3 regions of the Bacillus sp. NEB1478 genome follow, and region 1 is predicted to be linked to each of the others. Evidence: riboswitches for the same ligand, from Rfam matches in the RefSeq annotation. Region 1 holds a riboswitch; each other region holds the start of a gene.
What was found. Region 1 has a riboswitch for lysine ahead of lysA (diaminopimelate decarboxylase). Riboswitches for the same ligand answer to the same signal wherever they lie in the genome.
Positions count from the first base shown of each region.

Region 2: linked by a shared signal. The riboswitch ahead of RGB74_RS05985 (aspartate kinase) and the one ahead of lysA (diaminopimelate decarboxylase) in region 1 are both predicted to bind lysine.
Region 3: linked by a shared signal. The riboswitch ahead of RGB74_RS09305 (amino acid permease) and the one ahead of lysA (diaminopimelate decarboxylase) in region 1 are both predicted to bind lysine.

Region 1 covers NZ_CP134049.1:1,709,178-1,712,466, forward strand. Annotated here, with positions in the region: gene RGB74_RS08385 (spore germination protein) at 1-998, shown strand, start outside; lysine riboswitch at 1,062-1,238, shown strand; gene lysA (diaminopimelate decarboxylase) at 1,333-2,658, shown strand; gene RGB74_RS08395 (peptidylprolyl isomerase) at 2,727-3,161, shown strand.
Region 2 covers NZ_CP134049.1:1,250,565-1,253,853, forward strand. Annotated here, with positions in the region: gene uvrC (excinuclease ABC subunit UvrC) at 1-1,177, shown strand, start outside; lysine riboswitch at 1,243-1,431, shown strand; gene RGB74_RS05985 (aspartate kinase) at 1,547-2,785, shown strand; gene RGB74_RS05990 (YslB family protein) at 3,118-3,289, opposite strand, start outside.
Region 3 covers NZ_CP134049.1:1,881,952-1,885,240, forward strand. Annotated here, with positions in the region: gene RGB74_RS09300 (xanthine phosphoribosyltransferase) at 1-226, opposite strand, end outside; purine riboswitch at 360-461, opposite strand; gene RGB74_RS09305 (amino acid permease) at 521-1,915, opposite strand; lysine riboswitch at 1,991-2,170, opposite strand; gene RGB74_RS09310 (GDSL-type esterase/lipase family protein) at 2,249-3,022, opposite strand; gene RGB74_RS09315 (class D sortase) at 3,281-3,289, opposite strand, start outside.

The sequences.
Region 1 (3,289 bases):
CTAGAAGAAGAATTCGTGACGAGAGGCTTCGACATGAAATTTTACAGGTTGGTGAACGATCAAAGACAGATGTATGTATCTCTTATATTCAGGATGTTGCTGATCCGGGTCTAGTGGAAACGATTAAAAAAGAATTAAACGGTATTGAGATAGACGGTATTCCGATGGCGGATAAAACGATTGAAGAATTTATTGTTAAACAAGGCTGGAACCCCTTTCCGCTTGTCCGATATACAGAAAGACCGGATGTTGCCGCACAGCATCTAATGGAAGGCCATGTGCTGATTATCACTGATACTTCTCCAAGCGTCATTATCGCACCTACTACCCTTTTCCATCATGTGCAGCATGCTGAAGAATACAGGCAGACACCATTTATAGGTGCATTTTTAAGATGGATCCGCTTCAGCGGTATGATTATGTCGATTTTTTTAGTACCGATGTGGTTATTGTTTTCCATGCATAAAGGATTACTGCCTGATTTTATTGATTTTATCGGTCCAAATAAAAAAACAAATATTCCATTATTCGTGCAAATTATCTTTGCAGAAATAGGAATTGATATATTAAGAACTGCAGCTATTCATACACCTAGTGCCCTTTCAACAGCTATGGGATTAATCGCAGCAGTTTTGATCGGACAGATTGCGATTGACGTAGGTTTGTTTGTCCCGGAAGTCATATTATACGTTTCGATAGCTGCAATAGGTTCTTTCTCTACGCCAAGTTATGAACTGAGTGTTGCTAATAAAGTAATTAGACTTGGGTTAATCTTACTTGTCGTCTTATTTAATGTTCCGGGATATATGATAGGAATTACGGTTTTCATATTGTACTTAGGTACAATAAAAAATTTAAATACTCCTTATCTTTGGCCGTTCATTCCATTTAATCCGAAAGCTTTCTTGCAGATTGTTATTCGAGTAGCTGTTCCATTATCCAAAAGCAGACCCAGTATTTTACATCCTCAAGATCAGAAAAAACAGCCAACAAATTAGATGGCTGGTTGCCGAGAATAAAAATATGTGATAAAATTCATAACTAATTCAATATTATGCCTCATATGAGGTAGAGGCGCAAAACGAATAAGTAGCATATGGAGTTTATGGAAGACGATGAAATATGACGAAAGGTCAATTTGCCGAAGTGTAAAAAGAGATCCATTTCTTTTTATGCTGGGTCATTGCTGAACAAGCAATGGACTGTCACTACAATTGTAGTGGAGAGCTATTCCGACTGAGGGTACGGTTAATGACAGCCTGCCTTAATTGCGGCTGTCTTTTTGTATTGTCGGGATTGAAGTCTCCAGCAAAATGGAGAGGGGAAAGAGTCATGAATTTACATGGTACAGCACAGGTAGGAGAAAATGAACATCTTTGGATCGGAGGAGCAGATACCGTTGAACTGGCTAAAAAATACGGAACTCCACTTTATCTTTATGATGTTGCACTTATAAGAAACAGAGCAAGAGGCTTCAAAAAAGCTTTTGAGGAAAAAGGTATCGGTTATCAGGTTGCTTATGCGAGCAAAGCATTTTCATCAATTGCTATTTTTCAGTTGATGGAGCAAGAAGGATTAAGTCTGGATGTAGTTTCAGGTGGAGAGCTTTACACCGCACTCAAAGCTGGATTTCCTGCAGAAAGAATCCACTTCCATGGCAATAACAAAAGTCCTGATGAACTGGAATTTGCTCTTAAATCTAATATTGGGTGTATTGTGGTGGATAACTTTCATGAAATCCAACTATTAAAAATGTTATGTAAAAAGCTAGATCATAAAGTGAATATACTGCTTCGTTTAACACCTGGCATTGAAGCACATACACACGACTATATTATTACTGGCCAAGAAGATTCAAAATTTGGCTTTGATTTAGGAAACGGTCAGGCAGACAAAGCTTTACAGGAAGTAGTAATGAATAGTGATTATTTAAACGTTTTGGGGATTCATTGCCACATTGGATCACAGATTTTTGAAACTGAAGGATTTACTTTGGCAATTGAAAAACTGTTCAGTCATTTTAAGACTTGGGAAAATGCTTATGATTATTTTCCAAAAGTAGTGAATCTTGGCGGTGGATTTGGAATTCAATATACTTCTGAAGATACACCCCTTAAACCAGAACAATATGTTATGTCGATGATTGAAGAAGTTACAAATCAAATGAGCAAGTTTAAAAAGAAAAAAATGCCTGAAATATGGATTGAACCAGGAAGGTCGCTTGTAGGAGATGCTGGTACAACGATCTACTCTATTGGTTCTCAAAAAGAGATTGAAGGTGTTCGCCATTATGTTTCTGTTGATGGCGGAATGACGGACAACATTCGTCCAGCACTTTATCAGGCGAAATATGATGCTTATGCAGCAAACAAAATGAATGAAAAACTTACGAATATCGTTTCTATTGCAGGTAAATGCTGTGAGAGCGGAGATATGCTGATCTGGGATTTGGCACTTCCGAAAGTGAATGACTCTGATTATTTAGCTGTTACTTGTACGGGTGCATATGGATACAGTATGGCTAACAATTATAACCGCATACAGCGTCCTGCTGTAGTTTTTGTTGAAGATGGAGAAGAACAGCTAGTAGTAAAACGTGAGACATACGAGGACCTTATCAGACAAGACCTGCCTTTAAAAACGAAGGTTTTTGTGTAAATTAGTTTACGGACATGCCTTTTCACCGTACAATGGTATTTGTAATGAAGTTTAGGAGGTAGTTAACGATGAAAAAAGGTTCAATTGAATTTGAAAATGGCGAAAAAATCTTGTTCGATCTTTATCATGAAGAAGCACCAGGAACAGTAGAAAACTTTGAAAAGCTTGCTAACGAAGGTTTCTATAATGGTGTAACTTTCCACCGTGTTATCCCTGGATTTGTAGCACAAGGCGGAGATCCAACGGGTACTGGTGCAGGCGGTCCAGGATATTCTATTCCATGTGAAACAGAAGGAAATCCTCACAAACACGTAGCGGGTTCTCTATCAATGGCTCACGCTGGCCGTGATACTGGTGGGAGCCAATTCTTTATCGTGCACGAGCCGCAGCCGCACTTGAATGGTGTTCACACTGTTTTTGGACAAGTAACAGAAGGTATGGAAACTGTTTTACGTATTAAGCAAGGCGACGTAATGAAAGAAGTTAAAGTCTGGGAAGAATAAAATAAAAAGAAGAAGGCGCAAACGTGTATTATACACGTTTGCGCCTTCTTTTTAATTCTAAAATTATTTTATCTATTGTATTTTAACGAATACTTAAACACACATTCTCTAAGTTCATATTTAACTCA
Region 2 (3,289 bases), 460 kb from region 1:
GCTATCTGAAAAAATGCTAGAGGCCTCAGAAGCACTGAATTTCGAACGGGCAAAAGAGCTTCGTGATCAAATCCGCCATATTGAAGCAGTGATGGAAAAACAAAAAATGATGACAGCAGACCTTGTGGACCGAGATGTTTTTGGATATCACTTTGATAAAGGATGGATGTGTGTTCAAGTATTTTTTATCCGTCAGGGCAAGGTGATTGCAAGAGATATTTCTGTTTTTCCTTTTTACGGAGAAGCGCATGAAGATTTACTTACATTTATCGGTCAGTTTTATTTGCAGAAGAATCATTTACTGCCTAGAGAAATCTTATTGCCGCAGCCTGTAGACGCTAATCTTATTCAGCAGCTTTTAAATGTAAGAGTTTTGCAGCCTAAAAAGGGACAGAAGAAGGAACTCGTTGAATTAGCAACTAAAAATGCAACGCTGGCACTTAATGAAAAGTTTGCATTAATTGAACACGACGAGGCTAGAACAGTTAAAGCAGTTGAAAATCTTGGAGAGAAAATGGGGATTGCTCCTCCATATCGAATAGAAGCTTTCGATAACTCGAATATTCACGGAACTGATCCTGTTTCAGCGATGGTTGTGTTTATTGACGGAAAACCATATAAAAAAGAATATCGAAAGTATAAAATTAAAACAGTCGAAGGTCCTGATGACTATGCATCTATGAAAGAAGTAGTCAGAAGGAGATATTCAAGACTTCTAAAAGAAGAAGGGGAACTTCCGAGTTTAATACTTATTGATGGTGGAAAAGGACAAATCGCCGCTGCTCAGGACGTATTGGAGAACGAATTGAATTTGTTCATACCGGTAGCGGGTCTATCAAAGGACGAAAAACACCGAACTTCACAGTTATGGTTGGGTGATCCGCCGCAAATGATTCATCTATCTAGAAATAGCCAGGAGTTTTATTTACTTCAGAGAATTCAAGATGAAGTACACCGATTTGCTATCACATTTCATAGAAAAGTACGATCGAAAAGTATGTTCGAATCTTCCTTAGATGGTATTGCGGGTATTGGTGATAAACGTAAAAAATTACTTCTTCGTCATTTTGGATCCTTTAAGAAAATGAAAGAGGCTACAGTTGAAGAAATCCAGGAAGCCGGAATTCCAAGGGCAGTTGCTGAAGAAATTTCCAAGACACTCCAGTCAAATGAGTAGTTGCAGGACTACGTTAACTTTGTTAAAATAAACCCAACTTTATAAATATGCCATGCTTCAATAGAAGTGATGGTAGAGGAGCAAAAACCAATAGTAGACCATCTGAAGAGAAGAAGCTCTTTTGAGGGTGGAGGAAAGGGGATTTTTGCCGAAGTGTAATTGGACTTCTTACCTTTTATGCTGGACCTGTATTGAATAAATACAGGGCTGTCACACAAGTCCCCCCAGGATTTGTGTGGAGAACTATCTCACTAGGGGAAACAAACTTGGCTTGCTACGGATACAGCAACAATAGGGTTTTTTCCTTATTGTTGCTTTTTTGTTTCTAATCTGGAGATAGAATTCACATCAGGAAAGGATTGGGAGAAAATGGGGAGAATCGTACAAAAGTTTGGCGGTACGAGTGTTGGGTCTGTTGAACGGATTCAAAATGTCGCTAAAAGAGTTATAAATGAAGTAGATAATGGGAATGAAGTGGTTGTCGTTGTATCGGCAATGGGAAAGACAACTGATGAACTTGTGAGACTAGCGGGAGAAATCAGTCCTAATCCATCAAAAAGAGAAATGGATATGCTCCTTACTACAGGTGAGCAGATTACAATTGCTTTGTTAACGATAGCCCTCCATCAGCAAGGGTATAAAGCACAGTCATTAACTGGCTGGCAAGCGGGTATACAGACGGAAAATACATTTTCAAATGCGAGAATTCTAGATATTGACTCTAAACGGATAGAGGACTTACTGAAAAGCGGACATATAGCTGTAGTTGCCGGTTTCCAAGGGGTTATCTCTGAAACGAATGATATTGCAACATTAGGCAGAGGCGGATCAGATACTACAGCTGTAGCTTTAGCTGCAGCACTAAAGGCTGATCGATGTGATATCTACACGGATGTTACAGGTGTATTCACAACAGATCCGCGTGTTGTAAAGACCGCGAGAAAAATCCCATCCATTTCTTATGATGAAATGCTGGAAATGGCTAACTTAGGAGCGGGAGTACTGCATCCGAGGGCAGTTGAATTTGCTAAAAATTATCAAATTGCGTTAGAAGTCAGATCCAGTATGAGTGATGAACGTGGAACATTAGTTGAGGAGGAATCATCTATGGAACAAAACTTAATGGTAAGAGGTTTGGCGTTTGAAGGAAATATAACGAAAATTACTGTTTCTAACATGCCGAATAATATTAACTCACTCTCTGATCTATTTACTATTTTAGCAAGTAATGGAATAAATGTTGATATCATCATTCAAAATGTAATGAATGAAGAAAAAACAAATATTTCTTTTTCGATTGAAACAAGCGTATTGTCAGAAACCCAAGAAGTATTGGCAGGGTTTCAGGATAAATTAGGTTTTGAATCAATTAGCTATGAGAGTGGTCTGGCAAAAGTATCTATCGTCGGTTCAGGTATGATTTCGAATCATGGAGTTGCCGCAAAAATGTTCAAGGCTTTATCAGATCAAAACATTTTGATAAAAATGGTCAGTACTTCAGAGATTAAAGTTTCTACAGTAGTGAAGCAGGATGACATGGTTAAATCTATTGAAACACTGCATGATATTTTTGAATTAGACGCACGTGTACCTGTTCAAAATTCGTGAGCTGAAAAATGAAAAGTTAGATCCGAAAAAGGCGTAAAATAATGCCTTTTAGGGTCTTTTTTTCTTGTTTCATTTATATTATCCTAGATTCGGACTTTATTACGCTTACCTATTTGCGATTTGCCTATGAATGATAGAGCAATCGCAGGGTAATCCAACGGAAATAGATTATAATTCAACGAGATTTGCCCATAATCCAACGAGTTTTATTCAAATACTCCCGAAATGACAAAAGTGAACAAAATTCGACAAATCCACAAAAATATCAAACCATGATAATAAAAAAAGAGGCATGACCGCAAAAGTTATTATACTTTTGGGTCAGCCCCTTATCAATCAATCGTATCCTTTTTATCCCACTGTACAGTGAAAGAAATTTTATTTCGTTTGATAGATTCTAAAGCTTCTGTCGTGCACTTTTTTTGCAGCTGAATTTGTTCAGCGAGGAAACCTGCTTCTAAACTAAAGGTTTGATTATGAAAATTCTGCAATCGCTGTTCAATG
Region 3 (3,289 bases), 170 kb from region 1:
CAGGTACATCCAGGTCTAACCCTGCAAAAACAGCCGGTGCAATACCAGAAGATTCAATTGTTAAAATTTTATCGATATCGTCATTCTTAAACCGATCAGCAAATTCACTGCCTATTTCTTTCATGAATCTTGGATCAATCTGATGATTTAAAAAGGAATCTACTTTCAGCACAGTTGAAGATAATACAATTCCTTCTTCACATATTTTCTTTTCTAAAAAATTCATTGGGCTCACCTCTTATTAAATTTAAGAACTAAAAAACCGGAGGCAGCTTCTCTCTTAAGAGTGAAGCAATCCTCCGGTTAGCATAAACGGAATGAAAAATACCCCAATACACCCTTATGTATTGGGTGATCAGAAATAAATTTGCGTCACTCGTAGTCAAACCCTTAACGGGGGCTTGGTAGAAACTTGCAGGCCATATCCCTGCGATTATACGAGCTTATGAAGTTATGTCACATTATACTGTATAAGGAAAAAAAAGAAAACCTCGAATTGATGAGGTTTTCTTCCGGTAAATTATTTAGCTGTAAAACGATTAAATATTGGATAAACAATAAATCCGAATAAAAATAGCCCAATTCCTAAAGAGAACGTTTTAATATCAGCTGTTCCTGAAATGATGACCCATACCGAGTAAATCATAGCGAACATGGCGATTAGACCATCTCTTACTCTTGATCCTTGCATGAGGTCGTATGTTTCTCCTTTTAAAACAAGTTTTAAGAAGAATATAGCTGAAATTAAATACGGAATAAGATACGCCAGTGTAGCTGAAGTCGTTAAAAACATATAAGCTTCACTGATCGTTCCTGAAATGGTGGAAAAAATAAAGATCTGTGACATGATATTTGTAACGGACAAGGCATTTACAGGGCTGCCGTTCTTATTCGCCTTTCCGAAGAAAGCTGGGAAAACACCTGACTTAGCTGCTTGATAAGGTACTTCTGAACTTAACAATATCCATCCGATTGTAGAGCCAAATAGCGAGATGACAGCCAGCAGTCCCATTAGTGATGCACCTGTATCTCCAATTAAAGCTGATAATACATCAACAAACGGTTTGTCTGATGTCATAAGAACTTCTCTTGGAAGTACATTCATCGTTAAAATCGTTGTGATCATATAAATACTTAGTGCAATTATAAGTCCTACGATCGTTGCTTTCTTAACATCTCTTTGTGAAGCAGCTCTTCCTGATAAAACTACAGCCGATTCAATTCCAACGAATGCCCAAAGTGTGGCGATAGCACCCATCTTAATCTGGCTGCCTAATCCATGAGAAACACCTTGGTCATCCACTACTGCAAAGTAACCATTTGCAAGCAATGTTGATTCAATGGCAAAAAGTGCTGCTGCAATAAAGAGCATAAATCCTATTACTTTTGAAGCAGTGGCAATAAAATTAAGTTTACCAGCAACATTCATGCTTTTTACAAGAATGAAATGAGTAAACCAAAGCAATGCCGTACAAACAATAAAAGTAACTAGTTTACCGAGTTCAATCGGCTGCGATAAAACAGTTGCTACAATTTTGTTGCTCTTCATGATCGGAAAAAATGTAGATAAATACCCTGCAAAGCTTGTAATGATGGCTACGTTGCTTATCCAGTTGGCTACCCAATAACCCCATACCATACTGAATCCCGCTACATTCCCTGCTTTAGGATTCGTGAACAGTGCTCTGGCATAACTTTGAGGTCCTGCTGTTAAATCAGGGCGTCTTATTGACAAAGATCCAAAGACTAGTGCAATCATTAATACACCAAAGCCTGTAACTAACCAAGCTGCTGTAACCCCTAAAGGACTGGCTGTTTGGGCTAATGTACTTGGAAGCATAAATATCCCTGAACCAACCATATTTCCAACGACAAAAGCCGTTAATAACCAAAAACTCCACTTTGTGTTCTTCATGCTGTAAAATCTCCCCCTAAAAATAAAAAAACACACATAGAAAGACCATGCGTGGTTATAGATAGTCCCTCACTAATCCCTGATAGCTCAACGCAGGATATTCCTGCGACAGTTCTGCACTTATTCAATGCAGCCCCAATGTTCCATTAAAGTGGAAAATGAAACATTTCGGCACTAATTCCTTTCAGACTGTTATCACTGGCACCACTTGCCTCAAACAGCTTACTGATAATTAGCGCAACCTCTACCTCACCGAGATTAATGTGAGGATTTATATTAAATTTTCACAACGATAAGTAGAATAACAAATAAATCATATATGAGTCAATGGTATTATTTACTTTTTTGTTTTACCGTATTGAATACTCTTTTACCAATCAACGCATATCCTTTTTTATTTGGATGAAGTTTATCTGAAAAATATTTTTGTTTATCCCTTTGGATAAAGATATCATCCGTTCTAATGTAAGCTGTGTTTTTATGAGATTTTGTTACTTGAATGGTAGATTGATTCCAATCGTTTACCGTTTTGTTTATCGTGTCCATATCAGCCCACTTAACCTTTGGATTGTAGATTCCCAATATATAAATCGTTTTAGGATTTTCTTGATTCTGTAAGATATTTAGTATGTTGTTTAGGTTTTTCATATAAACTTGCTGATTAACTCTTAATTCTTTTTCATTAAAATTCGTCAAATGGTTCGTAGTTTCCAAAAAATCATTTGTACCAATATTAACAAAAATAATATCAGAACTTTTTGCAGAACTTCTAATCTGTTCATTATTTAACTTTTGGAGTAAGTCGGTACTTGTCGCATTTGGAACACCATAATCTTTTACTACCATCGTTTTATTTGTAGATGATTCATATCTATATTTTACATCTCCTATGTAACCATGATCCTCTTCATCTCCTAGTCCATACGCCAATGAGTCTCCAAGCGCCGCTACTTCAACATCTTTTTCGTTCATCGATTTGATTTTTGACCAGCCGATGTCTACTACTGTTGCAAATGCTGACGGAATGTTGAGTGTTTTAGCAAAAGCAAAAACACCTAATAATACGATACATAGACAAACAAGTATGACCACAAGGCCCTTTTTCATTGCTGCATCTCCTGCTTTCTAGTTGTTTATTCTAAGTTTGTATACATTGAATACGATTTAAACGTTCCAACATTATTTTGTACACATTCCTTTTTTATAAGATTTTTAAACAAATACAGCAAAGAAAAGCAGGCTGACGCCAAGTCCTATCCGTCATCATTAGCTGCTCTTATACTTAAAACCTTTATTTGTCACTACGTCGTGATTCATCCGAAAAAAGCAGCTGGAATATCACCAGCTGCTTTGCTTTATTACATATTACTTTGT